DNA from 4 places in the Streptomyces tubbatahanensis genome. Region 1 is predicted to be linked to each of the others. Evidence: riboswitches for the same ligand, from Rfam matches in the RefSeq annotation. Region 1 holds a riboswitch; each other region holds the start of a gene.
The links. Region 1 has a riboswitch for cobalamin ahead of MMF93_RS09095 (ABC transporter substrate-binding protein). Riboswitches for the same ligand answer to the same signal wherever they lie in the genome.
Positions count from the first base shown of each region.

Region 2: linked by a shared signal. The riboswitch ahead of MMF93_RS07245 (cobalamin biosynthesis protein) and the one ahead of MMF93_RS09095 (ABC transporter substrate-binding protein) in region 1 are both predicted to bind cobalamin.
Region 3: linked by a shared signal. The riboswitch ahead of MMF93_RS01460 (ABC transporter substrate-binding protein) and the one ahead of MMF93_RS09095 (ABC transporter substrate-binding protein) in region 1 are both predicted to bind cobalamin.
Region 4: linked by a shared signal. The riboswitch ahead of metE (5-methyltetrahydropteroyltriglutamate--homocysteine S-methyltransferase) and the one ahead of MMF93_RS09095 (ABC transporter substrate-binding protein) in region 1 are both predicted to bind cobalamin.

Region 1 covers NZ_CP093846.1:2,108,247-2,115,773, forward strand. The annotation lists gene MMF93_RS09085 (terpene synthase family protein) at 1-1,201, opposite strand, end outside; gene MMF93_RS09090 (DUF7873 family protein) at 1,371-2,102, shown strand; cobalamin riboswitch at 2,593-2,772, shown strand; gene MMF93_RS09095 (ABC transporter substrate-binding protein) at 2,840-3,898, shown strand; gene MMF93_RS09100 (FecCD family ABC transporter permease) at 3,964-5,013, shown strand; gene MMF93_RS09105 (ABC transporter ATP-binding protein) at 5,010-5,813, shown strand; gene MMF93_RS09110 (ABC transporter substrate-binding protein) at 5,810-6,844, shown strand; gene MMF93_RS09115 (FecCD family ABC transporter permease) at 6,849-7,527, shown strand, end outside.
Region 2 covers NZ_CP093846.1:1,670,977-1,678,503, reverse strand. The annotation lists gene MMF93_RS07255 (putative cobaltochelatase) at 1-1,705, opposite strand, end outside; gene MMF93_RS07250 (cobyric acid synthase) at 1,880-3,451, opposite strand; gene MMF93_RS07245 (cobalamin biosynthesis protein) at 3,448-4,602, opposite strand; cobalamin riboswitch at 4,748-4,867, opposite strand; gene MMF93_RS07240 (hypothetical protein) at 5,135-5,347, opposite strand; gene MMF93_RS07235 (inorganic phosphate transporter) at 5,430-6,761, opposite strand; gene MMF93_RS07230 (alpha/beta hydrolase family protein) at 7,049-7,527, shown strand, end outside.
Region 3 covers NZ_CP093846.1:341,646-349,172, reverse strand. The annotation lists gene MMF93_RS01465 (ABC transporter permease) at 1-537, opposite strand, end outside; gene MMF93_RS01460 (ABC transporter substrate-binding protein) at 581-2,128, opposite strand; cobalamin riboswitch at 2,168-2,290, opposite strand; gene MMF93_RS01455 (lysozyme) at 2,574-3,443, shown strand; gene MMF93_RS01450 (NAD-dependent epimerase/dehydratase family protein) at 3,915-4,868, shown strand; gene MMF93_RS01445 (TetR/AcrR family transcriptional regulator) at 4,944-5,600, opposite strand; gene MMF93_RS01440 (DUF2330 domain-containing protein) at 5,968-7,185, shown strand; gene MMF93_RS01435 (polysaccharide lyase family 7 protein) at 7,471-7,527, shown strand, end outside.
Region 4 covers NZ_CP093846.1:6,748,974-6,756,500, reverse strand. The annotation lists gene MMF93_RS33550 (ATP-binding protein) at 1-1,205, opposite strand, end outside; gene MMF93_RS28895 (alpha-ketoglutarate-dependent dioxygenase AlkB family protein) at 1,595-2,260, opposite strand; gene MMF93_RS28890 (tyrosine-protein phosphatase) at 2,477-3,271, shown strand; cobalamin riboswitch at 3,336-3,531, shown strand; gene metE (5-methyltetrahydropteroyltriglutamate--homocysteine S-methyltransferase) at 3,806-6,088, shown strand; gene MMF93_RS28880 (aspartate aminotransferase family protein) at 6,146-7,527, opposite strand, start outside.

The DNA of each region.
Region 1 (7,527 bases):
GGTGGGGGCTGAGCTGAGGCGTGAAGGGCATCTCGAAGGCGGGCAGCACCGAGGGGCCCGTGCGCTCGTGCGGTACGTGGGTGAAGGAGCGGACGCGCTGCGGGGCGGTGCGCGCGATGCTGGCGAGGATGTCCGTCGCGGAGGTGCCCAGACCCTCGGGGACGAACGGCAGGCGGGCGGCTGCCGGGCCCGTGTCCCCGGCGGCGGCCGCGCCGCCGTTCATGTAGCGGCTGGAGCGCATGTGCCACTCGTGGCCGCCGGACTGCCAGTCCTGGAGCCCCTTGACGTACGCGGCGACGGCGGCCTGCTCCGCCGGGTCGAGGCCCTTGTCGGCGCAGAGCGCGGGCAGTTCGGTCAGTGCGGTGTGCTCGAACTGCTGGAGGCGGGAGGTCAGCAGGTCGTTGACCGCCTCGGCCGACTCCTGGGTGGTGCAGTCCAGGAACGTCTCCAGGACGAGGACGCCGTTGGACAGCTCGCCCTCGTCCCCGATCTCGCGCTCGTAGGAGAACAGGTCGTTGCGCAGGTGGACGGCGTCGGAGAAGGTGTCGCGCAGCACGCACAGCGGGCGGGATCCCGCGACGGCGGCGGGCACCTCGGCGTGCGCGGCGAACTCCACGAGCCCCGCCGACCAGGGGGCGCCGCCGACCTTGCGGCGCATCTCGATGTACTCGACCGGGTTCGGCACCCGGCCGATGTTGATGTTGGACAGCTCCCACAGCGACTCGTTGAGCAGGTTCTCGGTGCTCACGGCGAACCGGGCGCGCCAGTCACGGGACATCGACGGCACGGTGCGCGCCCACAGGTCGGCCAGCCCGGCCTCGACCGGGTTGGTGGCCTCGGGCACCGCCGCGGTGTCCTCCAGCGGCATGAACAGCGGGAGCCGGTCCAGGTACGCCTTGCCGCCCGCGCGGTCCTGGGTGCGCTTGAACATCTCCAGGAAGTGGTCGTCGAAGAAGAAGACCCACACGTACCAGTCGGTGACCAGCGCCAGGTCGTCCTCGCTCGCGTCCGGGTGCGTGTAGGCGCACAGCAGCGCGTAGTCGTGCGCGTCCAGGTCCGCGGTGTCCCATACCCCGGAGCCCTCCAGCATCCCCTGCCGCGCCGCCCACTCGCGGGAGTGGGCCCGTGCCGCTTCCAGGTGCGGGTTGAGGCGGGCCGGGTACGGCACGTAGAAGTCGGGCAGTTCGAAGGGTTGCGACAACGTCCGGTCCCCCAGTCGCTCGATTGGCTGGCGGACTTGGCCTACCCGGGGCGAAGCGATCGACATCCTTTTTCACCCGGACGTGGGACACGGCGCGGACAGTGCCGTGACGAGGCTGTCGAACAAATCCCGTGGTGGGCGGGGAGGTTGGGCTGCTAGGTTCGCGAACGTGGCGAAGCTGAATCAGATCATCGCAGTCGAGAAGGGCGTCAAGTCCAAGGTGGCCCAGGACCTGGCGCAGGCGCAGCACGGGCTGGGGAAGCCGCAGATGCTCGCCGGTATCTCGCGTACGTACCAGCCCAAGGACGAAGAGGGCGAGCAGCTTCCGCCGGAGTCGACGCGGGTGCAGGTCAAGGCCGAGGATGTGCTGAAGGAAACGGCGAAGATCCTCACGCGGCTGTTCGACGTGACGGCGACGAAGGACTGGTCGAACCTCACGGCCCGCGCGGACATCGCCGTCGACGGGCGCACCGTGCTCGCCGAGGTGCCGGTCTCCTACCTGCTCTTCCTGGAGAAGCAGCTCGGCGAACTGGGCACCTTCCTGCGCAGGCTGCCCGTGCTGGACGGCGCGGAGGCCTGGGAGCGGGACCCGTCCACGGACTGGTGGAAGACCGAGCAGGTCCGTACGGTCCGTACCAAGAAGGTGCCGCGCAACCACGTGAAGGCGGAGGCCACCGAGAAGCACCCGGCCCAGGTCGAGGTCTACTACGAGGACATCCCCGTCGGGTACTGGACGACGGTCAAGTACTCCGGCGCCCTTCCCGCGCGGCGCGTCAACGAGCTGCTGGAGCGGCTGGAGAAGCTCTCCGCCGCGGTGAAGTTCGCCCGCGAGGAGGCCAACGCCACGGAGGTGACCGACCAGCGCGTCGGAGACGCCGTCTTCGGCTACCTCTTCTCCTGAGCACTTCTCCTGACCGCTCAGGTGTGCCGAGCGCGCACCGACACCCTCAGACTCCCCGGGCAAAGATTCAGACTCTTGCCGCCCGGGGTGCGCCAGGAGCGCAAAGCTGAAACTGAAGCTGATGTGTGAACCCCCGGCGGCACTGCCACAGTCAGGCCCCGGTCAGTCTCAACCTCTCGCTCCACGCTCAGCATCGCCGTTCATCGTCCGGCAACCGGGGCGGTGACGACCTCGAGACGCCGGTTCGAACCCGGCCGGCCGTTCTTCGTGCGGCCGTGGTGGAGTGGCTCCACGCGAGGACATCGCCGAACGATCCGCCCATCAACCGCTGGGGACGTGCGAACGAACGGCACCCAGGACCCCGGGGCCGGGCAAAGCCCCGGGGTCCCTTCTGTCACTTCTCCCCCCTTCCTCCCCCTAGCGCCCCCTAGCACCCCCTAGCACCCCCTAGCTCCCCCTAGCTCCCCCTGACTCCGGTCCGCTGACCGCGTGGTACGTTGCAGCCGCCAGTCAAACCCTTGAACGGGTCAGGGAATCCGGTGCGAATCCGGAGCTGACGCGCAGCGGTGTGGGACTGGGGTGTGCACGAGGCCACTGGGGCGCGGTCCCTGGGAAGGCGCACACTCCGAGAGTCCCGAGTCCGAAAACCTGCTGGCACCCGCACTCCGGGACCTCGGAGGCGGTGGCACGCCGGGCTCCGCGACTGAGCCTTACGACGGAGAAGGACACAGCTGGCCATGCGCCGAACGCGCCGTGGGGCCCTGCGGGCCGCGGTTCCCGCCCTCGCCCTCACCCTCCTGCCGGCCGTCGCGGGCTGCGGAACGGCGCCCCCGCCGGGAACCGCCGCGGACAAGGCCGGGCAAGCGGGCTCTCCGCGCACCCTGCACAACTGCGGGCACGAGGTCGCCCTCAAGCACCGCCCCCAGCGCGCCGTCTCGCTCGACCAGGGCTCGACGGAGATCCTGCTGGCCCTCGGCCTCGCCGACCGCATGGCGGGCACCGGCACCTGGACCGACCCGGTGATGAAGGGGCTGGAGAAGGAGAACGCGAAGGTGGAGCGGCTGGCCGACGGCTACCCGGCCATGGAGAAGGTGCTCTCCGAAGAACCCGACCTGGTGACCGCCTCGTTCTCCGCCACCCTCGACAAGGGCGGGGTCGCCCCGCGGGAGAAGTTCGCCGGCCTGGGCGTGCCCACCTACCTCTCCCCCGCCGACTGCGCCAAGAAGTCCGGGTCGAACGGCGACGGAGCGCGCCGCGCGCCGCTGACCATGGACACCGTCTACGGCGAGGTCCGCGACCTGGCGAAGGCGTTCGGTGTCCAGGAGCGCGGTGAAAGGCTCGTCGCGGACCTCCGGGCCAGGATGCGGAAGGCTACGGAGGGCGTGGACGCGCACGGCACCTCCGTCATGTACTGGTTCGCCAACTCCGAGTCCCCCTACGTGGCCGGCTGCTGCGGGGCGCCGGGCGTCATCACGCGGGCGGTCGGCGCCGAGAACGCCTTCGCCGGCACGCACGACGAGTGGCCGCAGGTCGGCTGGGAGGCCGTGGCAGACCGCGACCCCGACGTCATCGTGCTGGGCGACCTGACCCGCGAGAACCAGACCGCCGAGACGGCGAAGGCCAAGATCGAGAAGCTGGAGTCCGACCCGGTCACCCGCCACATGACGGCGGTGCGCCACAAGCGGTACGTGCTGCTGCCAGGGGCGGCGATGAACCCCTCGATCCGCACCGTCGAGGGGGTGGAGAAGGTCGCACGCGGTCTGCGGGACCTCCACCTCACGGAGCACGCGAAGTGACCGCAGGGCCCATCCTGCGGTCGGCCGCGCCAGGTGCGGGGCGCTCCCGGCGGTGGACGCTCGCGCTGCGCAGCGGGCGGGGCACCGCCGTCGTGTGCGTGCTCGGGGTGGCGGCCTGCGCGGTGTCGGTCGCGCTGGTCATCACCGTCGGGCAGGCGGGGATCGGCGTGGCCGACGTGTGGCGCGTCGTCGTCGCGCGGCTGGGCGGAGCGGACGCCGGGCTCACCCCGATCCGCGAGGGCATCGTGTGGGAACTGCGGCTGCCGCGCGCGCTGCTGGCCGCCGTGTGCGGTGCCGGTCTCGGGCTGTGCGGTGCGGTGCTCCAGTCCTTGCTGCGCAACCCGCTCGCCGACCCGTTCGTGCTGGGCGTCTCCTCCGGCGCCTCGACGGGCGCGGTGAGCGTGGTCGTCCTCGGCGTCGGCGGCGGGGCGCTCTCCCTGTCGGCCGGCGCCTTCGCCGGCGCCGCCCTCTCCTTCGCGCTGGTGCTGCTGCTCGCGCACACCTCGGGCGGTACGACGGACCGCGTACTGCTGTCGGGTATCGCCGCCATGCAGCTCTTCTCGGCGCTGACCTCGCTGATCGTCTTCCTCTCCGCCGACGCCGAGCAGACCCGCGGGGTGCTGTTCTGGCTGCTGGGCTCGCTCGGTTCCGCGGGCTGGGGCGAGGTGGCCGTGGGCTGCGGGGCGCTGGCGCTCGCCCTGGTGGTGTGCCTGGCGCGGGCCCACGCGCTGGACGCCTTCGCCTTCGGGCCCGAGGCGGCGGCCGCGCTGGGTGTGCGGGTGCGGCGGCTGCGGCTGACGCTGCTGCTGGTGACAGCACTGCTGACGGCCGTCCTGGTCAGTTCGGCGGGCGCCATCGGCTTCGTCGGGCTGGTGCTGCCGCACGCGGCGCGCGCACTGACCGGGCCCGCACACCGGCGGCTGCTGCCGGTCACCGCGCTGCTGGGCGCCGTGTTCCTGGTCTGGGTGGACACCGCGGCGCGCACCCTGCTGGCCCCGCGCGAGCTGCCCGTCGGAGTGGCGACCTCGCTGCTCGGCGTGCCGGCTTTCGTGCTGATCCTGCACCGGGGGCGGCGCGGCCGCAGCACCCACGACGCGGCGGGGGCGGGCCTGTGAGCCTGAGCGCACAGAACGTCTCGTGGCGGGCCGGCGGACGGCTCGTCGTCGACGGGGTGAGCCTGGACCCGTGCCCCGGGCAGACCGTGGGGCTGCTGGGCCCCAACGGGTCGGGCAAGTCGACGCTGCTGCGGCTGCTGGCCGGCATCAGGGCCACCGCCTCCGGAGTGGTCGCCCTCGACGGCAGGCCGCTGCGCGAGGTCGGCCGCAAGGCCGTGGCGCGGCGGGTCGCGGTGGTCGAGCAGCACGCCGAGACGGGTGTCGAGCTGACCGTCGGGGACGTGGTGCGACTGGGCCGCATCCCGCACCCCGGCGCCTGGACGGGGCCACGGGCCGAGGACGAGGCGGCCGTACGGGAAGCGGTGGAGCGCACCCGGCTGGCCGACCGGCTCGACCAGCCCTGGCACAGCCTCTCGGGCGGCGAGCGGCAGCGGGTGCAGATCGCCCGCGCGCTGGCTCAGCGGCCGAGCGAGCTGCTGCTGGACGAGCCCACCAACCACCTGGACGTGCGCCACCAGTTGGAGCTGCTGGCCCTCGTCGCCCGCAGCCCGGTCACCAGTGTGGTCGCGCTGCACGATCTGAACCTGGCGGCGATGTTCTGCGACCACCTGGTGGTGCTGCGCCGGGGCCGGGTGGAGGCGGCGGGCCCGCCGGGCGAGGTGCTGACCCGGGAGCTGATCGCCCAGGTGTACGGGGTGCGCTCGGTGGTGACCGCCGAAGGCCCGGGCGGGCGGCCCTCGGTGCGGTTCCTGCCCGAGGAGGAGACGGAACCGGGGAACACTGCGGAGGAGGCCTCATGATCCGGACCAGACGGGCGGATACGGCACGCGCCGCGACCAGGCGGGCCGGTGCGGGACGCGCCGTGCGCGGGCTGCTCACCGCGCTGCTGCTGATACCGCTGGCCGCGTGCGGGAGCGGCACCCGTGCCGACGGCGCCACGGGCGAGGGCGCGCCCGAAGGGTTCCCTTACACGGTCACCAACTGCGGTGTGAAGACGACCTTCACGGCGCCGCCCGAGCGGGCCGTGACCATGAACCAGCACGTCACCGAGGTCCTGCTCGCCCTCGGCCTGCAGGACAGGATGGCCGGCACCGCCTACCTGGACGACGCGATCCTCCCCCGCTACCGCAAGGCGTACGAGGGCGTGAAGGTGCTGGCCGGCAAGTACCCCTCCAAGGAGGTGCTGCTGGCCGCCAACCCCGACTTCGTCTACGGCGGATACGCCAGCGCCTTCGACAAGACGGAGGGCCGCGACCGGGCCGCGCTCGAAGACGGCGGCGTCTCCACGCGCCTGAACCTGGAGGCGTGCACCGACCACACGGACATCGCCACCCTCCACAAGGAGATCCGCCAGGTGGCCCGCGTCTTCGGAGTGCCCGAGCGCGGCGAGGCCCTCATCGCGGCGCAGGACAAGCAGTTGGCCGCCACCGCGAAGCGGCTCGAGGACACCGGGAAGACGCGGGTCTTCGTCTACGACAGCGGCGAGGGCTCGGCGTTCACCGCGGGCGGCACCGGCATCGGCAACGAGATCCTGCGCAGAGCCGGTGCCCGCAACGTCTTCGCCGACGTCGACAAGCCCTTCGCCGACGTCTCCTGGGAGAAGGTCGTGCAGCGCGCGCCGGACGTCGTGGTGCTCTACGACTACGGCGGGACGACTCTCGCCCAGAAGAAGAAGCGGCTGCTTCAGGATCCGGCGCTGGCCGACGTGCCCGCCATCAAGCACCGGCGGTTCGCGGTACTGCCGCTCTCCTCCGCTGTGCTGGGCCCGCGCGTCCCCGAAGCGGTGGACGACCTGGCACGCCAACTCCACCCGCGACACAACGGTGCCTGAGCCCGTGCCCCGCACCTCACCGCTGCGGCGCACCCTGGTGTGCGCCGCGCTGGCCGCCGTGCTGCTCGCCGGCGCCGTCGCCGGACTGGCCCTCGGCTCGGCGCGCATCCCCGTCAGCGAGGTGCTGGCCGCGTTGACGGGCCGCTCAGGTCCTTCGCCCTTCACCACGATCGTGCTGGACGTGCGGCTGCCCCGGGTGCTGCTGGCCGCCGTCGTCGGCGCCGGACTCGCCCTGGTGGGCGCGGTGTTGCAGGCACTGGTGCGCAACCCGGTGGCCGATCCCTACCTGCTGGGCATCTCCTCCGGCGCCTCGACGGGCGCCGCGCTCGTCGTCGTGTTCGGGATCGGCGCCGTCTCGATGTCCGCGGGCGCGTTCGCCGGGGCGATGGTGGCGCTGCTCGTCGTGTACGCCATGGCGCGGCGCGGCGGCACGATGACGACGGGACGGCTGGTGCTGGCCGGGGTCGCGGTGCAGTACGTGCTCTCCGCGCTGACGAGCCTGGTGCTGGTGACCTCCTCCGAGAAGGAACACCTGCGCGCCCTCCTCTTCTGGACTCTCGGCGGGCTCGGCCAGGCCCGCTGGGACACCCTGGCGCTGCCCGCGCTGGTGCTGCTGGCAGGGCTGGCACTGCTGCTGGCGCTGGCCAGGCCGCTGGACCTGCTGCTGGCCGGCGAGGAGGGCG
Region 2 (7,527 bases), 440 kb from region 1:
TCACCAGACCGACCTTGTCGCGGCGCTGGTAGGCGTCCAGCAGCAGCGACAGGACCGCGCCCTTGACCGCGCTCATCCGCTGCCGCGCCGCCATCGAACCCGACGCGTCCACCACGAACAGCACCAGGTTGCCCTCGCGGCCCTCCCGCACCGCCTCCCGCAGGTCGTCCCGGCGCACCACCAGGCCGCTGCCGCTGCGCCCCCGCGCGCGCTGGTACGGCGCCGCCGCCCGCACGGTGGCCGCCAGGTGCAGCTTGCCGAGCGCGCCGTGGGGGCGGCGTGCCCCCGTGGTGCGGCCGTGCGCCGTACGGGCACGTGAGCGCCGCCCGGCCGCGCCCTCACCGAGCCCGGGGACGGTCAGAACGCGCGTCTTGAACGGCTCACCCGTCTCAGCGGCGGGCTGCTGCCCGGCGGCCTCCCCGCCCGCGGGCCGTCCGGACGGCGCCCCGTCGGTCTGCTGCTCGGCAGCGGCCTCCTCCGGGCCGGCCGTCCCGCTGTCGGCCCCCTCGTACGCGTCGTCCCGTGCGTCGTTTCGCGGGGCGTTGCGCGGGGCATCGTCCTGCGGGGCGTCGTGGGGCTGGGACTGCGGGGGGATGCCGCCGCCGGGGCCGTCCTCGGGCCCCTCGTCGCCGCCGTCGTCCGGTGCTCCGTTGCCGGGCCCATCGTCCTCAGGCCCGTCGTCCTCGGGAGCGTTCTCTTCCAGCGTCCGGTCCAGCTTCTCCTCGTCCAGCCCCGGCGCGTCGAAGGGGTTGCGCCTGCGCCGGTGCGGGAGAGCCAGCAGCGCGGCCTGCCTCACGTCCGCCTGCTCCACCTGACCGCGCCCCGCCCACGCGGCCAGCGCCGTCGCCGTACGGGCCATCACCAGATCGGCGCGCATGCCATCCACCTCGAACGCCGCGCAGGTCGCGGCGATCTGCCGCAGCGCGGCGTCCCCCAGCCGCACCTTCGGCAGCAGCGCGCGGGCCGCCACGATGCGCTCGCGCAGCAGACGCTCCTCGTCGGCCCAGCGCGCCGCGAACCCCTCGGGACCGTCGTCGTAGGCCAGCCGGCGCCGCACGACCTCCACCCGCTCGTCCGGCTCACGCGAGGCCGCCACCTCCACCGTCAGCCCGAACCTGTCGAGCAACTGGGGGCGCAGCTCACCCTCCTCGGGGTTCATCGTGCCCACCAGCAGGAAGCGGGACGCGTGCCGTACCGAGACGCCCTCCCGCTCCACGTAGGAGGCGCCCATCGCGGCGGCGTCGAGCAGCAGGTCGACCAGGTGGTCGTGGAGGAGGTTGACCTCGTCCACGTACAGCACGCCCCGGTGCGCGTCCGCCAGCAGCCCCGGCTCGAACGCCTTCACGCCCTCCGAGAGCGCCCGCTCGATGTCGAGCGCGCCCACCAGCCGGTCCTCCGAGGCGCCGACCGGGAGCTCCACCATCCGCGCCGGGCGGGCCTCGGCCGCGTCCGGGTCGGTGCCCGCGTGCGGGCCGTCGGGGCAGTCCGGGTCGGGTGCGGCGGGGTCGCAGGAGAAGCGGCAGCCGGGCACGACCCTCACGTCAGGCAGCAGCGCCGAGACGGCCCTGACGGCCGTGCTCTTCGCCGTGCCTTTCTCGCCGCGCACCAGGACGCCGCCAATGGCGGGGGAGACGGCGTTGAGCAGGAGGGAAAGCTGCAAGTCGGCTTGGCCGACGAGGGCTGTGAAGGGATAGGGAGGCGTCACGCGGTCACTCCTTCGAGTGGCTTAGATCGAACAGGTCGGGCTCACGGGCAGGCGACCGCGAGTGTGGAGCTCCTGCTCCTCGCCGTCGCGGGGGTGATCCGGGCACCGCGCACTCGACAGCGGTTCGGGCACTGTGCTCCCCACCGATGTGGGGGTTCCAAGACTGCGGAGCCTTCACGGCGGCGCCCCCGGCGGCACGAAGGGCAACCCCTCCGGCACGCCCTCCTCGATGAGGCGCAGCAGCGCCGCCGTGTCCGCGTGCTCCTCGATCAGATCGCCCAGCCGGTCGAGCTGTTCCTCGCGCAGGGCGGCGAACCGGGTGTCGGGCGCGGGCTCGAAGGCGCGGCCCGCGTCGGCGGCGACCCGGCGCAGGAAGGCGCGGCGGAAGCCGTCCGACTCCAGCGAACCGTGCCAGTGGGTGCCCCACACGGCCCCCACCCGGCACCCGTCCAGCTCCCCGCCGCCCGCCGAGCGGAAAAAGCCCTCACCGCCGTGCACATCGGCCACGCCGTGGTGGATCTCGTAGCCCTCCACCGGCTCGCCCAGCGCCGTGCCGTGCGGACGGGCGAGGGTCTTGCCGTGGGCGAACCGCACCCGAACAGGCAGCAGTCCGAGCCCGTCGACCACGCCCGCACGCGACTCGACCTCGTCCTCGATCCGCTCGCCGAGCAGCTGGTAGCCGCCGCAGATGCCCAGCACAGGGCGCCCCTCGGCGGCCCGCCGCGCCACCGCGTCCGCCAGGCCGCGCTCGCGCAGCCACTCCAGCGCCCCGACCGTCCCGCGCGTGCCGGGTACGACGACCAGATCGGCGTCGGCCAGCTCCTCCGCACGGTCGCAGAAGCGCACCACCACGCCCGGCTCGGCCGCCAGCGCGTCCACGTCGGTGAAGTTCGACATCAGCGGCACCGCGAGCACCGCGACCCGCAGCACGTCGGCACCGTGCGGAGCCGCGACGGAGGAGTCCCGTACAGCGCCCCGCAGGGAGACCCGCAGGCCGTCCTCCTCGTCGATGCCCAGACCGTGCCGGAACGGCAGCACCCCGAGCGTCGGCCGTCCCGTCAGGCCGCGCAGCATCTCCAGACCCGGCTCAAGCAGGGTCACATCGCCGCGGAACTTGTTCACCAGGTAGCCTGCGACCAGCTCCTGGTCCTCGGGGGCCAGCAGCGCCGTCGTACCGAACAAGGAGGCGAAGACGCCGCCCCTGTCGATGTCGCCGACCACCACGACCGGCAGCCGGCACGCCCGTGCCAGGCCCATGTTGACGATGTCGCTGCGCCGCAGGTTGATCTCGGCCGGACTGCCCGCGCCCTCGCAGACGACCGCGTCATGGGTACGCCGCAGCTCCTCCAGGCAGCCCGCCACCGTCTCCAGCAGCTCCTCGCGCCGCCCGAACCGCACGCCCCGGCCCTCGCCTGTGTGCCGGCCGAAGTAGCCCTGCGCTGACATCTCGCCCACCGGCTTGCCCAGCAGCACGACCTGGCTGGTGCGGTCGCCGCCCGGCTTCAACAGCACCGGGTTCATCAGCGCGCTCGGCTCCGTGCGGGCCGCCGCCGCCTGCATGGCCTGCGCCCGGCCGATCTCGGCGCCGTCGAGCGTGACGTAGGAGTTCAGCGACATGTTCTGCGCCTTGAACGGCGCCACGCGCAGCCCCTTGCGGGCCAGCCAGCGGCAGATGCCCGCCGTCACCACGCTCTTGCCCGCGTCCGAGGTCGTCCCCGCGACCAGCAGTCCGCCCCCATCGTTCACCGTGCGCCTCCCGCGCTCCCGGCGCCCCGGGGGCGCCGCGTCGTCCCACTCGCCCCGCCTCGTGCCGCGCCGACCGTGCCTCGTGCCGCGTCGACCGTGCCTCGTGCCGCGTCGACCGTGCCTCGTGCCGCGTCGACCGTGCCTCGCGCCGCACCGACCGCGCAGCAGACCGCCAGCGCCAGCACGCCGACGCGGCGGGACAACCGCACCGCCCGCTCGATGTCGGCCGTCCGCGCCCGAGCGCCGGGCCCGTTGAGGACGGGACGGTGCTCGACGCGCCCGCCGTAGGAGAGCGTCCCGCCGAGCCGCACACCGAGCGCCCCGGCGAACGACGCCTCGACCGGACCCGCGTTGGGGCTCGGATGCCGGTGCGCGTCCGACCGCCACGCGCGCAGCGCGCCGCGCGGGTTCGGCCCGGCCACGGCGGCCAGCACGGCGGTCAGCCGCGCCCCCGGCCAGCCCGCGGCGTCGTCCAGCCGGGCGGCGGCCCAGCCGAACCTGCGGTGGCGCGGCGAGCGGTGACCGACCATCGCGTCCAGCGTGTTGACCGCCCGGAAACCCAGCATCCCGGGCACGCCCGCCAACGCCCCCCACACCAGGGCGCCGACCACGGCGTCCGAGGTGTTCTCCGCGACGGACTCGACGACCGCGCGCGCCACGCCCTGCGCGTCGAGCCCCTGCGGATCGCGGCCGCACAGCGCGGGCAGCCGCTCGCGGGCCAGCTCGAGATCACCGGCCTCCAGCGCCGCGGCCACGGCGCGCGCCTCCCGCGTGAGGGACGTACCACCGAGCACGGCCCACGTGGCGGCGGCAGTCACCACGACGGCCCGAACCGTCGACCCCCCTGCCGCCCGCGACTCGCTGCCCGCGTCGACCCCGGAGAGCGCGCCCGCGCCGGGCTCGGCGAGTGTGCCCGCGCCCCTGCCGGCTGCGGGGGCCGCCGCAGCCGTGCTCACGTGTCCCACCGCGAGCGCGCCGCCCGCGCACAGCGCCACGTACAGCGCTCCCACGCCGCGGTGGTCGCGCCACATCCGTCGCTCCAGTGCGCCCGCGGCCCGGCCGAAGGCCGCGACGGGGTGGCCGCGTCGCGGATCGCCGAGCAGCGCGTCGATGAGGAATCCGGCGACGGCCCCACCGGCCTGGACGCCCACGGTCCGCTTCACGCGAGGGGCCCGGCGCACACATCCACGACGACGGAGGGTTCTGCCCCGCAGGGGGCGCATACGGCAGCGCGGCCACGCATGGCGGTGTCCTCACTCAGGGTCCTCGCCCTGGCTCGACTCGACCGGCGGCGAGAGTCTCCTGGCTCCCGGATCCGCGCCACCCCGCCTTCCAGCCCGCAGGGGCCGTGGCGTCGCTGGGATGGCGCTCCCCGGTGACAGTGGCGGGACCGCGCCGGATTCGCACCGGCTTCCTCTCCATGCCGCCGTTTGGGCACCGGCAGTCCACCACGCCCGACTGACCCCGTCAACTCGCCCTTGACCTGCGACGGGAGAGTGTGTGATCCCCCACGCCCACGTCGTCGGCCCGCCGCCGGCGCCGGGGCGGCGCCCGAAGCGAAGCGCCCCCGGCGCTGATTCCCGGGGGCGCTCGGAGCGGATCGGTGTGCCGGATTTCGGGGCGGGCCGGGGCGGGCCGGGGCAGGTCTGGGGGGGGGGGGGGGGGGGGGGGGGGGAGGAGGGGTTACGCCGCGATCAGGTAGATGCCGTACGCCACCGCCGCCAGGCACAGCGCGTAGCAGGCGTACGCGCCGGTGCGGGCGAGCGTGGTGGGTCCGGCACCGCCGGTGCGCGGGGAGTTGGTGACGATGCCGAGGGTGAAGACGCCGACGAGTCCGACGGTCGCCAGCAGGCTGACGCCGAAGACCTGGCCGAGGGCGGCCCAGTCGATGTTCATGCGGTCACTCTTTCTGGCCGGAGGCCCGGCCGGCGGGCTCGGAGTGCTGCCCAGTTCGAGGGGCTACTGCCCTGTTCGGGGCTCAGGAGATGCTGCCAGCGGAGGCGGGGCGGCTCGGGGCGGCAGCGGGTGGTTCACCGGGGAGCTGCTCGCCCGCGTCCGGCAGGGAGGCGGCCGACGCGGCGGATCCCGCGCCCACGCCCGCCGGGGCCGGGGGAGGGGAGACGGCGCGTACGGCGGTGGTGACCACCCCCGCGGGCTCCGGCTCCGGCTCCGGGGACGGCGCCGGCATGGCGGCCTCCGTCGCGGGCTCGACCTCGTTGACGTTGGTGTGGTCCACCGGTGTGCGGCGGGAGCGGACCCAGATGGCGCCGCAGATCGCCAGGGTGAGGACGGCGACCGCCGCGACGCCCCAGTCGCCCTGCTCGGCCAGCAGCGCGGCGCCCGCCGCGACGAGCCCTGCCGCCGGGAGGGTGAGCGCCCAGCCGACGACCATGCGGCCCGCCGTGCCCCAGCGGACCACGCCGCCCTTGCGGCCGAGTCCCGAGCCCATCACGGCGCCGGAGCACACGTGGGTGGTCGAGAGGGAGAAGCCGATGTGCGAGGAGGCCAGGATGGTGGCCGCCGCGCTCGTCTGGGCGGCGAAGCCCTGCGGGGGCTGGATGTCGGTGATGCCCTTGCCCATGGTGCGGATGATGCGCCACCCGCCCAGGTAGGTGCCCAGCGCGATGGCCATGCCCGCCGAGGCGATGACCCACACGGGCGGGTTCGAGCCGGGGGCCAGGGCGCCGCCGGTGACCAGCGCGAGGGTGATGACGCCCATGGTCTTCTGCGCGTCGTTGGTGCCGTGCGCCAGGGAGACCAGCGCGGCGGAGGTGATCTGCCCGGCGCGGTAGCCCTTGGCGGTCTGCCCCTCGTCGGCGTTGCGGGCGAGGCGGTAGGTGACCCGGGTGGCGCACACGGAGGCGACGCCGGCGACCAGCGGTGCGGCGAGCGCGGGGATGAGCACCTTCATGACGACGACGTCGCCGTTGACCGCGCCCGTGCCGACCGCCGCGACCGTCGCCCCGAGCAGGCCGCCCATCAGCGCGTGGGAGGAGCTGGAGGGGAGTCCGGCGAGCCAGGTCAGCAGGTTCCAGATGATCGCGCCCACCAGCCCGGCGAAGATCACTTCGGGCTTGATGCCGGAACCTTCATCGATGATTCCCGAGGAGATGGTCTTGGCCACCTCGACGGACAGGAACGCGCCGAGGAGGTTGAGGACCGCGGACATGGCCACCGCCGCGCGGGGAGCCAGGGCCCCGGTGGAGATGGTGGTGGCCATGGCGTTGGCCGTGTCGTGGAAGCCGTTCGTGAAGTCGAACACCAAGGCCGTGACGATCACGATCCCGATGAGAAGCGTGATGTGTTCCATTCACCAGGCACAATCAGTTCGAGGGGCAGTAACGCCGTGAACGTAAGGACGGCGAGTGAACAGAAGGTGAACTGGGGCGGGCGTCGAGGTGTCACCCCCTGACGACATTTGTGTGTTCCAGGTCACACCGTGTTCCGGTGGGTCTGTCAGTGCAACACGACACCCCGGCCAGGGCGCCGACGGCACCGACCGCACCCCCTCGGGCACCCGCCGTTACCCCGCACGGACGTCACCCTCCCGGCCCGGCCCACTGGTTTGCCCCGGCGTCTCGCGTCAACCTGGAGAGGATGCGTCTGCGAACCGCGGCACTGGCCGCGACCACCGTGCTCGGCACCGGCGCGGCCGCTTTGGCGGCCGGACGGTACGCCGCCGACGTCGCGCTGCGCCCCGTGCGTGCCCGCGGTGAATCCGCCGGCAGGCCCACCGCCGGGTTCGAGGGCACCAGGCTGACCGTACAGTCGCACGACGACGGCCGGATCGCCGTCACCCGCTCGCTGGCCGCCGGGCTCCCGGGGATCTACGGCCTGACCGGCCGTGGCACCCACGCCGTCGTCGGCCCCGTCATGGAGGACGAGACGGCCGCGCGGTCCAGACCGCACACGGTCGTCCGCGAGCTGCGGCGGGTCAGCCGCGGCCGGCTGAGCACCGGCGCGACCGTCCGCCTCACCCCGCAGGTGCACGTCGGCGACCCCGGGGAGGCGCTGGGCCTGGAGTACACCGACGTGCGCATCCCCGGCGAGCTCGGGCAGCTGCCCGCCTGGTTCGT
Region 3 (7,527 bases), 1.8 Mb from region 1:
CTGGGGCGTGAGCGGCAGCTCGGCCCCCGCGGTGCCGGCGGCCGTGGCAGGCAGCAGCCCCAGGCCCAGGGAGAGCCAGGCGACCAGGAGCAGGCCGAGGACGAACTCGGGAACGGCGTGCAGCAGCACCGTCGCCCCGTTGAGCGCCCGGTCGATCCACGAGCCCTCCCGCAGACCACTCGCCACCCCGAGCAGCAGCGCCAGCGGCACGACGACGGCGAGCGCGCAGCCGGCCAGCAGCGCGGTAGTCCCCAGACGCGCCGTGACCTCGTGCGTGATCGGAAGGCCGGTGACCAGCGAGCGTCCGAAGTCGCCCTGGAGCACGGCGTGGAGCCAGGAGCCGAAGCGGCTGACCACCGGCTGGTCGAGGCCGAGCCGGGTGCGGACCAGCGCGGCCTGCTCCTCGGTGCCCTGCTCACCCACCAGCACGTCGGCGGTGTCCCCGGGCAGCAGCGACGTCAGCGCGAAGACCGCGACGAGCACGGCGAAGCACTGGCCGGCCGCGACGGCGGCACGGCTCAGTGCGTAGCGGAACACGGTGCGGATCCCGTCGCGGTCGTGCGGTCCACAGCGAGCCTCTTCAGCCGATCCTGACGGTGTCGAACCGCGCCCAGTCACAGGAGTTCGGTGGTGCCTCGCGCAGCCCCCGCACCCCTGCGGCCAGCCCGACGATCCAGTCGCTGAACCCCCACACGAGCTGACCCGAGGCGTCCCGGGCCAGACGCTGCGCACGGGCCAGCAGCTCCAGCCTGACCTTCTCGTCCCGGGTGCCTGCCGCCTGGGCGATCAGCCGGTCGAACCTGGCGGAGTGGTAGCCGGTGAGGTTGTTGGGGGCGTCCGCCAGCAGGCGGGTGCGCAGATGGGTGGGGACCGGGAGCGTCGCGGTACGGCTGTGCGCGGCGACGCCCTTCGTCTTGATCTGGCCGAAGTAGGTCGCCGCGGCGCGTACGTTCGGCTCCACCACCAGCCCGATCTCCTTGAGCTGGCCGGCGATCAGCGAGGAGGCGTTCTGCCAGCTCGCGTCGGCGGGGCCGGTCTCCAGCCGGACATGCAGCCCTTCCGCCCCCGCGGCCTTGACGAGGGCGCGTGCCCTGTCGACGTCGCGCTCGCGGGGCGGCAGGCCTTGCGGGTAACCGCGCAGCCCCCTGCCGAAGAGGTCGTTGCCCACGGTGCCGCGCCCCGACAACGCCACCTTCACCAGGGCCTCGCGGTCGAGACCGAGGGTGAACGCCTCGACCAGGCGGGCGTCGGAGAACGGCTCGCGGCTCAACCGCAGCAGCAGGGCCTGCATGGTGCTGAGCTTCGTCTGGAGCAGCTTGACGTTCTCCTCGCCGTCGAGCCGTCCGGCCGAGGCGGCGGACAGGTCGTGCGCGTAGTGCACCTGTCCCGACAGCAGCGCGTTCACCCGTGCCCGCTCCTCGTTCACGGGCACGAACTCCAGTTCCTCGATGTGCGGTCCGCCCGACCAGTGGCCGTCCCACGCCCGGAACACAGCCGAGCCGCCCGGGGTGAACGAGCCGTACCGGAAAGGACCGGAACCCACCGGCTGCGCGAAGTTCTTCGTGCCCCGCGGGACGATTTCGGTACCGGGCGCGGCCAGCGCACTGGCGAACTCGAAGTCCGGCTCCTTCAGCACCAGTGTCAGCTCGCGGCCCCTGGCCCGGCTCGCCGCGAAGTCGACGGCCGAGAAGAGCTGCGCCGACTGGGCGCCCACCGCGGGATCGGCGATACGCCGGTAGTTCCACAGCACGTCGGCGGCGGTCACCGGCGACCCGTCGTGGAACTCGGACCTGCGCAGCCGCACCGTCCACCGTGTGCCGGAACGGTCGCTGTCCCAGGACTCGGCCAGCCGGGCCTGGACGGACATGTCGTCCTTGTACGTCAGCACGCTGTCGTACAGCGCCTTGGCGCGGGCCTGGTCGACGAAGAGGGGTGCCCTGTGCGGGTCGAGCGTCTCCTGGGATCCGCCCGCGCTGAACGCCGCGCGCAGCCGCGAGCCGCCTGCCCCGCCCGGCGCGCCACCGGAGCCGCCGCACGCGCCGAGTGCCGCGGTCGCCGTGAGAGCGCCCGCTCCCGCGAGTATGCGGCGCCGGGGGACGGCACCCTGCATCGATACGCTGTCGAACATGACGCGCGAGCCTCTCCTGGGGTGTCCACGCCCCGGGTCGAAGGAAGCGGCGACGCGCCAGTTGTCTGGCTCCCGGCTCTGGAGTGGACCCAGAGCAGGTCACAGTGGCGGGACCGCGCCGGATTCGCACCGGCTTCCCTGACCGCGTCACCCAATGGTGTGTGTATGTACTACCACGGCGCCGTTCCTGGGCCACCGGCGGCCGGCTCGCCGCGGACCGGGCGGGACCGGTGAGGGATGTGCACAGGTTGGACCAACGGCATTGACAGCACGCTCTTCTCACGGGTAGCGACGCTGCCTATATTTTGACGTGCTCGCGCCAACCGTGCCGCACGGTCGGCGTTCGGCTCGTGGCGCCGTCCCGGCGGACCGTCGACCGGTCCTGCCTGTCACTCCGTCCGGGACACCGACACCAGAACCCCCCACCGAGCACTTGGAGACAGGCATGTCCAACGACAGACTCACCGACACCTCCGCCCCCCTTCCCGCCCTCGCCCCCTCCTCCCGCGGCAAGCGCGCTCTCGTCGCGACCGCGCTCTCCCTCGCCCTCGCCGCCCTGTCCGTCGGCGCGGCCGGTGCCGCGCAGGCCACCGACCGGCCCGGCGAACTCCAGCCGGGCGAGGCCTACATGGGCGCGGGCATCGCCGTACACAAGGGCTGGAAGCAGGACGGCAAGCCCAGCCTCGACGCCTCCGTCGAAGGCGTCGACGTCAGCGGACACCAGGGCAACGTCGACTGGCAGGCGCTCTGGGGCAGCGGCGTGCGGTTCGCCTACGTCAAGGCCACCGAGGGCACGGGCTACCAGAGCGACTCCTTCACGCAGCAGTACAACGGCTCCTACGACGTCGGCATGACCCGCGGCGCCTACCACTTCGCGCTGCCGGACAACTCCAGCGGCGCCGACCAGGCCAACTTCTTCGCCGACCACGGCGGCGGCTGGAGCAAGGACGGCAAGACCCTCCCCGGAGTCCTCGACATCGAGTACAACCCGTACGGCGCGACTTGCTACGGGCTCAGCCAGGGCGCCATGGTCAACTGGATCAAGGACTTCACCGCCACCTACAAGAGCCGGACGGGGCGGGACGCCGTCATCTACACCACCACCGACTGGTGGACCCAGTGCACCGGGAACAACGCCGGATTCGGCGCGACCAATCCGCTGTGGGTCGCGCGGTACGCCGACGGTCCCGGCGCGCTCCCCGCCGGCTGGGGCTTCCACACGTTCTGGCAGTACACCTCGACCGGTCCCACCGTGGGCGACCACGACAGCTTCAACGGTTCGGCCGAGCAGCTGACCGCACTCGCCAACGGGTAGGACCTGCCGACCGCGTCACGCCCGTGCGCAACGGGCGTGACGCGCCGCGCCCACCCTGAACCGCCGAATCGGCGGTGTTTGCCCCCCGACTCCGCTCTCGGGGGGCTTCGCTCTGCCCTCCGCGCCGTCGCCCGCGGCCCGCCCCCGCGTTTCCGCCCCGCGCCCCTCCGCCCCGCGGGTACGTCTGCTCGGCTCGGTTCCCGGGCTTCTCGGCCACCGTCTCCCGGCGCCGCTCGAAGCAGGCTCTTCGCGCCCGTCGCCGCTCGCCGAGGTCAGGCCACTGACCTCTGCGCCCGCCTTCTCCGGCTCTTCGTGAGGCATCTTCCGAGGCGCTCCCTTGCCGTGCGCCGCTCCCTCCCCTCTAGAAGTTCATTCGCGCGTGACAGATGCTTGCGTGCGTTATAAGCTCTAACAGGCCAGTGAGCCGGACAAACCGAGTCCGGGGGGAGCTGGCGGGAAGGGTGTACAAGAATGAGCGCTACCGGAAACGACCTGCATGTTGTCCTCGGCGCCGGGCCGGCCGGCACCACGCTCGCCGCGGAGCTGGCCTCGCGTGGCCACCGGGTCCACCTCGTCGACCGCTCCGGCGCCGGCCCCGACCTCGAGGGCGTGACCCGTGTGCGCGGCGATGTCGGCACCGTCGAAGGGGCCAGGGCCGCCCTCAAGGGCGCCGCGGTGGTCTACCACTGCGTCAACGTCGCCTACCACCTGCAGGTCGACATGATGCCGGGCATCCAGGACGCCGTCCTCGGCGCCGTCGAAGCCGAGGGGGCCCGACTGGTCGTCCTGGACACCCTCTACCCCTACGGCGAGACCCACGGTGAGGTGATGACCGAGGACACCCCGTGGCGGGCGACCGCCAAGAAGGGGAGGATGCGCGCCGAGCTGGACGAGAAGTACCTGGCCGCGCACCAGCAGGGCCGCGTCGCTGTGGTGCTGGGCCGCTCGGCCGACTTCGTCGGGCCCGGCGTGCTCAACTCGACGCTGGGCGGTGCCGTCTTCCCCGGCGCCCTGACCGGCGGCGAGGTGGCGGCTCTGGGCGACATCGACCTGCCGCACAGCTACACGGATATCCGCAACGTCGCCGCGGGGCTTGCCACTTTGGGCGAGAACCCGCACGGTGACGGCCGCGTCTGGCACCTGCCCACCGCGCCGGCTCGCACCACGCGTCAGGTCTTCGAGACCATCGAGGCGAAGCTCGGACGGCCCTTGCGTCTCACTGTGCTGAGCGAGCCGCGCCCGTTCGGCCCCTTCGACCAGACGTTCATGGACTCCTACGCCGAGCTGTTCTACCAGCACACCGAGCCCCAGATCATGGACTCCAGCGCGATGCGGAACGCCTTCGGGGCCGAACCTCTCACCCTGGACACCACTGTCGAGGACACCCTCGGCTGGTACCGCGCCTTCCTCGCCGACGGGAAGTGACGTATCGACGAGGAGAAGTGACGTCTCGCGGGCTCCGGGCGGGCGGGGGTCAACGCCCGGAGTCAGGTGAGATGGTCAGTGGTCCAGCAGGGCGTCCAGCTCGGCTGTGAAGAGCGCGGCGGGGTCGAATCCCATCCCGGCGAAGTGGCCGGCGACTTCCAGGGACAGGACGCCGTGCAGCCGGGTCCAGAGGGCCAGTGCGCGGTGGAGGACGGCGGACGGTGCGGGGTTGCCGGCGGCCCACTCCCGGTGGCTGTCGAGGTGGGTGCCGAACGGCGTCGGGTGGGCCTCGGGGACTTCGGGGGTGAGGGCCGCGAAGGCGTCGATCAGGACCGCCATGATCTGGGACGCGACGGCGGTGACGTCGTCGGGGGCGCGGTAGCCGGGGACGGGTGTGCCGAAGACGAGAAGGTACCGATGAGGGTCCTCCAGGGCCCAGCGGCGCCACGCGTGTGCCAGCGCGGACACGTCGGCGCCGGCCTCGGAGGCCGCACGGATGGTGTCGGCGAGGCTCTGGTAGGCGTCCCTGACGAGTTCGGTGATCAGCTCGTCGCGGCCGGCGTAGTACCGGTACAGCGCCGGTCCGCTCATGCCCAACTGCTTGGCGATCGCGTTGAGGGAGAGGGCGGACGCTCCGGCCGTGGCGATCTGCTCCCACGCGCGTTCTTTGATCTCTCCGCGGACCTGTGCGCGGTACCGCTCGCGGGGACTCTTCGTTCCCGTTTCCGACATCGGCGTGCACCTCTCCGCGCTCTCTGCGGCCTCAGCGGCGACAACTGGTTACAAGGTATCACGAAGGCTACGACGTATTCGGGGGCCGAGTGCGCGTCATGGCGTCGTCCTTACCCGTTACCTGTCCCTATGTGTCCCGCTGGGGCGGCCGCACCGCGGGGCGGGGCGGGTGGTGCGGAACCGCGAGGTGGGCCCCGACGTCATGGCAGGGACATGGCCGGTCAGCGGTGTGCGGTGCTGACCGGCGGCGGGCCGGACGTACGCAAGTGAGGGAGTCGCCACGGTGGGCGCGGTCAGGGTTGGCGGAAGCGGTGGCGGACGTTCCGCGCGGGGCGGGGCGTACGCGGTGGGGCGGGGGAGGGGCGCGTTGCGCGCGCTGACCCTCGTGTTGGCGTTGCTCGGGGCCCAGACCGTCGCCCTCGCGTGGCCCGCGTACGCGTGCGGCTGTGGTGCGATGGTGCCGGCGGACCAGTCCCGTATCGGCGTGAACCAGGAGACGTCGGCGGTGCGCTGGGACGGGCGCACCGAGCAGATCGTCATGCGCCTGACCGTCCACGGTGACGCCGAGGAGGCTGCCTGGATCATGCCGGTACCCCACCGCGCCTCGGTGAAGCTGGGGGAGAGCCGGCTGTTCGACGAACTCGCCGCGCTCACCGCGCCACGGCCCGAGGACCGGCCCTATTTCTGGCCCCGCTCAGGGGACTGGCCCTTCGAGGACGCCGACGGCGCCGCGGCGCCTCCTGGCGCGGCGGCCCAGGGGCCCGGCGTCGACGTGGTGGGACGCGAGCGGCTGGGGCCCTTCGACGTGGCCCGGCTCGCGGCCGACGACCCCGGAGCGCTGCGCGACTGGCTGCGCGACAACGGCTTCCGCCTCCCGCCTCGGGTGGCCGGCGAACTGGCGCCTTACGTCGAGCGGAACTGGGAGTACGTCGCCGTACGGCTGGCACCGAGCAAGAAGCAGGCTTCCTCCGACGCTGCCGACGGTGGCGGGGCCGTCGACGGTGGCGGGGCCGTCGAGGGTGGGGGTGCCGCCGGTGAGGACGGTGCTGCCGGCGACGACGGCGCGCAGGACACGGGGGGCGACGTTCTCTCGGGCGCCTTGCAGCCCCTGCACCTCACCTTCTCCTCCGACCGGCTCGTCTACCCGATGCGTCTTTCACGAGCCGCCCGCGAGCCGCAGAGCCTGGGCCTGTACGTCCTGGCTCCGCACCGGATGGAGCCCCGCGACGCGATCGGCGGACGTGCCCCCGAGGTCACTTTCGCGGACCGGCTGGAGGCGGCCGACCAGCCCGAGCTGGTGCGGGAACTGGCGGACGGCGACGTGCACCTCACCGCACTCCGGCAGAACTTCCCCGAACCGGAGAAGATCACCGGCGACCACGTGCTGCGTCGCGCCGCCTCCGACAGGCCCTTCCACCGCACCTATGACCGGGACGTCCTGCTGCGCTGGGGCGGCGTCCCCGCCTGGATGGTGACGGTGGGCGGCGCGCTGCTGCTCGTCCTGGTGCTCGTCACGGCCCTGCTCGTGCGCCGCGGACGCCGACGGAACACGCCTCCCCGGCATCCGGTGTCGCCCGGGGCGTAATGGCGGCAGCCCGACGCCGTGCACCGGTGCCGCGGCCACGAGGAGTTGTTCATCGCGGCCCGGACGCGTGCTGAACAATTCCGGGGCTGCTGTAGTCGCCGCACCGACCGACGGCCGGTGCCCGGATGCCCCGTCGCTTCCGCTGCACGGTCGAGGCCGGCCGCCGAGCCGCCCGGCAGCACGCCGGAGAGGCCGGACCACGGAGCGAAACCGCAAGAGGAGGACCCACCTGTGAGGCACATCGTTCTGTCTCGTTTCTTACTCGGGAGACGTGGGCGCAAGCCGTTGGCGTTCGCCGTCCTCGCCCCGGTGATGGCGGTGCTGGCGTTGCTGCTCGTGCCG
Region 4 (7,527 bases), 4.6 Mb from region 1:
GGGGCAGCCGGTCCGGCGCCGCCCGCGCCGCCGCCGTCCCGCCCGCCGTCGGGCAGCGCCGCCCTGCCGTGTCCTGCCGGCTCGCCCAGCAGGCTCCGGGGCAGGACGGCCACGGCCTGCACCCCGCCGTAGATGTTGTTCTGGAGCTGGACGACGACCCCATGGCGGTGGGCGAGGGCCGCCACGACGTACAGCCCGATGCGGCCGTCGCGCACCAGTGCCGGCACGTCGATGCCTTCCGGGTCGGCGAGGACGGCGTTGAGTTGGTTCTGCTCCTCGGGGTTCATGCCGAGCCCCCGGTCCTCGACCTCCACGGCGAGCCCGGCGGTCACCGGTTCCGTGCGGACCAGGACGCGGGTCTCCGGCGCGGAGAACACGGTGGCGTTCTCGATCAGTTCGGCCAGCAGGTGGATGACGTCCGCGACGGCGTGCCCGCGCACGGCGCCCTCGATCGGCGGGACCAACTGCACCCTGGTGTAGTGCTCCACCTCCGCGACGGAGGAGCGCAGCACCTCGGAGAGGGAGACCGGACGGGTCCACTGGCGGTGGGCGACAGCGCCGCCGAGGACGGCCAGGTTCTCGGAGTGGCGCCGGATACGGGTGGCGAGGTGGTCGACGTGGAAGACGCCCTTGAGCAGGTCGGGGTCCTCCACCTCGTGTTCCAGGTCGTCGATGAACCGGATCTCGCGGTGGACCAGGGACTGGAGCCTGCGGGCGAGGTTGACGAACACCTCCATCTTCTCCTCGCCCTCCCCGCGCGCCCTGCCCATGAGGGAGACGGCCTCCGCGACGGCGGCCTCGGCGCCGCACTGGGCGAGAGCCGCCTGGTGCACGAGCAGGTCGAGCCCGTCGCCGACCGGTTCGCCCTGCGGGGCGCGGGTGCGCGGCACGGGTCGCTCACCGTGCCGCAACGCCCAGAGCATGGATCTGAGTTCGGCCTGGCCGCGTGCGGTGGCACGGCGCAGCGCGGCGCAGCGCTCGGCGGTTCCCCGTGCTTCGGCCGCGGCGAGGTACGCGGCGGTGCCCGGCACGACGCAGCAGAGGAACGCCCCGGCGGCCAGCACTCCCCAGACCGAGGCGCCGAGGGGCGTGCCGCCGCGGGCGCGCAGGAGGCAGACGACGACGGCGGCGCCGGTGAGGGCGACGAGTCCTGCGGGCAGGACGGCGAGCCGTACGAGCCGTCGGCGGACGGCGGCGTCTCCCACGTTCTCGCGTGCGTTCTCTCGGGTGCGGGGCTTGCCGTGCCGGCGGCGTGCGACGCCGTGCCTGCCGCTGTTTCCGGAGGCTGAGACTGAGGCTGACGCTGAGGCGGACGCGGCCGCGGAGGCGACCAGTGAAGCGGAAGTGGAGGTTCCTATTCCTGCGGAGGCCTGCACCGCGTTGCTCGGAGGTTCGACCATGGGGTCCTCGGGAAGTTGAGGTGTCAAGACGGTGTGAGGGAGGTGACGACGCCATGGTCACGCTAGCCCGCAGCCACGCCCCCGACTGACCCGAACGGGGTATTCGCCAGGGTTCGCCAGCTCCCAAAGAGTGAACCCGCCCGGCTTCCGCTTGACAGGGCCGCGCGGTGACTCACCATCCGCCCCCCACCGGCTCAGTAGGCCCGCACGGTGACGTTGACCCGCCCGCGCAGCCCCAACGCGGGCGGCGCCGAGCCGGGTTCGGTGCGGGGCACCCCGTGGTAGGCCAGGCGCGCGGGCCCGCCGAAGACGAAGGCGTCGCCGCTGTGCAGCCGCACGTCCCGCCACGGCCGGCCCCGTCCCTCGGTGTTCCCGAAGCGGAAGACGCAGGCGTCGCCGAGGCTGAAGGAGACGACGGGCGCGTCGGAGCGCTCGTCGCTGTCCCGGTGCATGCCCATCCTCGCGTCCGCGCCGTAGAAGTTGACGAGCGCGATGTCGTACGCGGCGGCGCGGGCCCCGTCCCCGAACACGCCCTCCCCCACCACCGCCGCCGCGTCGCCCACCGCGCGGTGCGCCCACTCCCCCAGCCACGCGGGGAAGGCCTTCACCCGCTCACCGCCGCCGTCCACGACGGTCTCCGCGTAGCCGTAGGGGTACCAGTGCCTCCCCAGGCTCAGCTGGCGCACCGACATCTCGCCGCCGCCGGGCATCCGCACCGTCCGCAGCCCGGCGGGCGGCAGTGCCCAGCGCCGGCAGGCCGCCAGCAGCTCTCCCTGCGCCCCGGCGTCCAGCCATCCCGGCAGGTGCGCGGCGCCCGGCGCCACCTGAGCCGGTGGACGCGGAAACAGCTCCTCACTCACGGTGCGAGCGTACGGGGGCACGCGCGGTACGGGCGTAGGGGCGCTCACGACGCGGGCGTACGGAGCGCTCACGAGGCGGACCGCAGGGGGCGCACGGCGCGGGCGCGGCCCGCGCCGAGCCCGTCGCGGGGGTCACGCCCGCCGGAACTGATCGCCTCAGGCATCCATGTCGTATGGTCGAACGGACGGTCGTCTTACACGCTAGGGAGCGCACTCGTGACGCAGGAGTCCGCCGAGAAGGTGCTGGCCGGAGTACGGAACTTCCGGGACGTCGGAGGGCTGCCCACGGTGGACGGGCGGCGGGTACGGCGCGGGGTCCTCTTCCGCAGCGGACACCTGGCCCACGCGACACCCGAGGACGCCGCTTTTCTCGGCGGTCTGGCACTGCACACGGTCTTCGACTTCCGCAACGCCGCCGACCGGAAGCTCGACGGCCCCGACGTGATGCTGCCGGGCGTGCGCAACGTCAACATCCCGCTCTCGGACCCCGCCGACGGCGCGGAGTTCTGGAAGATGGTGCGCGACGGCGAGCTCGACCAGCTCCAGACCATCCTCGGCGACGGGCTGGGCGTCGAGCGGATGACGACCTCGTACCGCACCATGATCACCTCCCGGACGGCCGAGCACAGCCGGATCCTGCACGCGCTCGCCGAGGACAGCGTGCCCGCGCTGATGCACTGCGCGGCGGGCAAGGACCGCGCGGGGCTGTCGGTGGCGATCACGCTGCTGGCGCTCGGCGTCGACCGCGGCGCGATCGAGGCCGACTACCTCCTGTCCAACGACCCGCACCGGCGGTACAAGGTGCACCGCAGCGCCAAGTCGAAGGCCGGGATGTCGACCGAGGTGCTGGAACTGCTGGCGCCCCTGTTCGACGCCCGCGCCGCGTACCTGCACGCGGCCTTCACCACCATCGACGAGACCTGGGGCGACGTGGAGACCTACCTGACCAAGGGGCTGGGTCTCACCGAGGTGACCCGCACCCGTCTCAGGTCCAGGATGCTGGAGTCCTGAGCCGGAGCGTCGGGCCACAGGGCCCCGCAGACACCTGCACGCGAAGCCGCTAGGCTGGCCGTCGCAGCTGGTTCGCCCCGTCCGCCAGGCGGGAGGCGTCGCAAGAGGGAATCCGGTGGGAATCCGGGACTGCCCCGCAGCGGTGAGTGGGAACGAGAGCCGTCATACGCACTGGATGGAACGGTCCGGGAAGCGACGGCCGGTAGGTGCCCGCCGGGAGTCCGGCGGGCGTGCCCGCGAGTCCGAAGACCTGCCCGCTGCCCGCACGCCCACGCGTGCGGTTCTCCCGAGACCTCGAGGGCGGGTCGGAGAGCGGAGCAGTGCGGGCGGCGCCGACCGTCCGCCCAGGCGGGCGCCCAGGCGGCCCCGTCAGCGCCGCGCCCCTTCGCGTCGTCGTCCCGGTCCCGGGAGCGCTTCGGTCACCTCGCGAAGGAGAGTTGCGTGACAGCGACAGGTGCGCACGCTGCGCCGGAACCCCAGGACGCCACGGACACCACCGGCACCCCACCCCGGGCCCCCTCGGCCCGCGCCACCGTGCACGGCTACCCGCGCCAGGGCCCGGGCCGTGAGCTGAAGAAGGCCGTCGAGGGCTACTGGAAGGGCCGGGTCAGCGCCGAGGCCCTCCACGCCACCGCGGCCGGGCTGCGCCGCGCCAACTGGCGGGCGATGGCGGAGGCCGGCCTCGACGAGCTGCCCACGGGCGACTTCTCGTACTACGACCACGTACTGGACACCACGGTCATGGTCGGCGCCGTGCCCGAGAGGCACCGCGCCGCGGTCGAGGCCGACCCGTTGGACGGCTACTTCGCCATGGCCCGCGGTACGCAGGAGGCCGCGCCGCTGGAGATGACCAAGTGGTTCGACACCAACTACCACTACCTGGTGCCCGAGCTCGGCCCCGAGACGGCCTTCCGCGCCGACTCGGGCAAGCAGACCCGCGAGCTGAAGGAGGCCCTCGCCCTGGGGGTGGAGGCCCGCCCTGTCCTGGTGGGGCCCGTCACCTACCTGCTGCTCGCCAAGCCGGCGCCCGGCGCACCCGAGGACTTCGAGCCCCTGACCCTGCTGGAGCGGCTGCTGCCCGTCTACGCGGAGGTGCTGGCGGACCTGCGCGCCGCCGGGGCACGGTGGGTGCAGCTGGACGAGCCGGCGCTGGTGTCCGACCGCACCCACGGACAGCTGGCGGCCGCGGCCCGCGCCTACCGGGAGCTGGGCGGCCTCGCCGACCGGCCCCGGCTGCTGGTCGCCTCCTACTTCGACCGGCTCGAAGAAGCGCTGCCCGTACTGGCCAAGACCCCCGTGGAGGGGCTGGCGCTCGACTTCACGGGACCCGCCGCCGCCAACCTCGACACGCTCGCCGCGGCCGGCGGGCTGCCCGGCAAGCGGCTGGTGGCGGGCGTCATCGACGGGCGCAACGTGTGGATCAACGACTCCGCGCGGTCCATGACCACCCTGGGGACGCTGCTCGGGCTGGCCGGCCGCGTGGACGTGGCACCGTCCTGCTCGCTGCTGCACGTCCCGCTGGACGCCAGGGCGGAGCGCGACATCGACCCGCAGGTCTCCCGCTGGCTGGCGTTCGCGGCGCAGAAGATTGCCGAGGCCGCCACCCTGGCACGCGGACTGTCCCGGGGCACGGGCGCCATCGGCGGCGAACTGGCAGCCAACCGGGCCGACCTGGCCTCACGCGCCGCCTCGCCGCTCACCCACGACGCGGCGGTACGCGCCCGCACGGCAGCGGTCACCGAGTCCGACGCGCGCCGCTCGGCGCCGTACGCCCGGCGCACGGCCGCGCAGCGCACCCGCCTCGGCCTGCCGCCGCTGCCCACGACCACCATCGGCAGCTTCCCGCAGACCGGCGAGCTGCGCGCGGCCCGCGCCGATCTGCGCGCCGGGCGCATCGACGAGGCCGCGTACGAGCGGCGCATCGCTGCCGAGATCCGCGAGGTCGTCTCCTTCCAGGAGGAGGCCGGCCTGGACGTGCTGGTGCACGGCGAGCCGGAACGGGGCGACATGGTGCAGTACTTCGCCGAGCGGCTGACCGGCTACCTGGCCACCCGGCACGGCTGGGTCCAGTCCTACGGCACCCGCTACGTGCGGCCCCCCATCTGCGCGGGGGACGTCTCCAGGCCGCAGCCGATGACGGTGCGCTGGACCCAGTACGCGCAGTCCCTCACCACCCGCCCGGTCAAGGGGATGCTGACGGGTCCTGTGACGATGCTCGCCTGGTCGTTCGTCCGCGACGACCAGCCCGCCGCCGAGACGGCCCGCCAGGTGGCGCTCGCGCTGCGCGACGAGGTGTGCGAGCTGGAGGCCGCGGGCACGGCCGTCATCCAGGTCGACGAGCCCGCGCTGCGCGAGACGCTGCCGTTGCGCGCCGCCGACCGGCCCGGCTACCTGGCGTGGGCCACCGAGGCGTTCCGCCTCACCACCAGCGGGGTGCGCGCGGACACGCAGATCCACACCCACATGTGCTACGCCGAGTTCGGCGACATCCTCCAGGCCATCGACGACCTCGACGCCGACGTGATCAGCCTGGAGGCCGCGCGCTCGCGGATGCAGGTCGCCGACGAGCTGGCCGCGCACCGCTACCCGCGCGAGGCGGGCCCCGGCGTGTACGACATCCACGCGCCGCGCGTCCCCGGCGCGGACGAGGCCGCGGCGCTGTTGCGCAAGGGGCTGACGGCGCTGCCCGCGGACCGGCTGTGGGTCAACCCCGACTGCGGGCTCAAGACGCGGGGCTGGTCCGAGGTGCGCGCCTCGCTGGCCAACCTCACCGCGGCGGCGCGGACGGTACGCGGAGAGCTGCCCGGAAGGGCGTGAGCGGCCCGGCCCCCGGGCTGTGCCGCCACCCGCGCGGGTGGCGGCACGGCCCGCGGGTCAGCGGGTCGCCAGCGCCTGTTTGATCAGGGTGCGCCCGAAGTCCCACATGAAGCCGCCGCCGCTGTGCGCGTCGTCCATGACCTGCGTGAAGGCGCTCACGAAACGGTCCACCTCGGCCTCGCCCACCACCAGCGGCGGGATCAGCTTGATGACCTCCAGGTGGTCGCCGGAGACCTGGGTGAGGATCCGGTGCCTGTGCAGCAGCGGGGCCACGACCATCTGGGCGAACAGGCCCTTGCGCGCGGTCTGCAGCATCGTCCAGCGGCTGCGCAGCCCCATCGACCTCGGCTTGCCGAACTCGATGCCGATCATCAGTCCGCGGCCGCGCACCTCGTGCAGCAGTTCGTACCGGTCGACGAGCGCGGCGAGCCGGGTGCGCAGCTCCTCGCCGGTGCGGCGGGCGTTCTCGGTGAGCCGCTCGTCGTCCATGACGGCCAGGGTGGCGAGCCCGGCGGCCATGGCCTGGGCGTTGGACCCGAAGCTGGCGGAGTGGACCAGCACCCGGTCCATGGACGAGTAGACCTTCTTGAAGATCCACTCCTTGCCGAGTGTCGCCCCGACGGGCACGTAGCCGCCGGACAGCGACTTGGCCACGCACACCAGGTCCGGGTCGACACCGGCCTCGTGCTGGTAGGCGAAGAAGTCGCCGGTGCGGCCCAGCCCGGTCTGCACCTCGTCCGCGATGAGCAGCGCCCCGTGCTTGTGGAGCAGCTCGCGGGCGGCGCGCAGGTATCCGGGCGGTGCCGCGTGCACGCCCTTGCCCTGGACGGGCTCGACCACCAGCGCCGCCACGTCCTTCTTGCGTAGCTGGTGCTCCAGCGCCTCCAGGTCGCCCAGCGGGACCGGGGTGTCCGGCAGCAGCGGTGCGAAGCCGTCGCGGAAGCCGTCCTCGCCGTTGACCGACAGCGAGCCGGTCGTCAGGCCGTGGAAGGCGTGCGCGCAGTACAGCACCCTGGGCCTGCCGGTGGCGTACCGGGCGAACTTGAGCGCGGTCTCGACGGCCTCGGTGCCGCTGTTGCCGAAGAAGACCCGGTCGAGTCCTGGGGCGTACGACAGCAGCTTCTCGGCCAGCAGCCCGGGCAGCGGCTGGCAGTCGAACCTGGTGAGGTCGGCGAGCTGCGCGTCGAGCACGTCGTGCAGCGCCTGCCGTACGACGGGGTGGTGGCGGCCCAGCCCCATGACGCCGAACCCGGCGAGCATGTCGAGGTAGTCGTTGCCCTCGGCGTCGTAGAAGTAGGCGCCCTCGGCCCGCTCGTAGACCTTGTCGAAACCGAGGGTGTGCAGCATGCGCGGCAACTGGTGGTTGAGGTGGCGCGCGTGCAGGTCGTAGCGCTCGGCTCCGCGCCGGGCCAGCAGCTTCGCCAGGTCGAAGTCGCTCA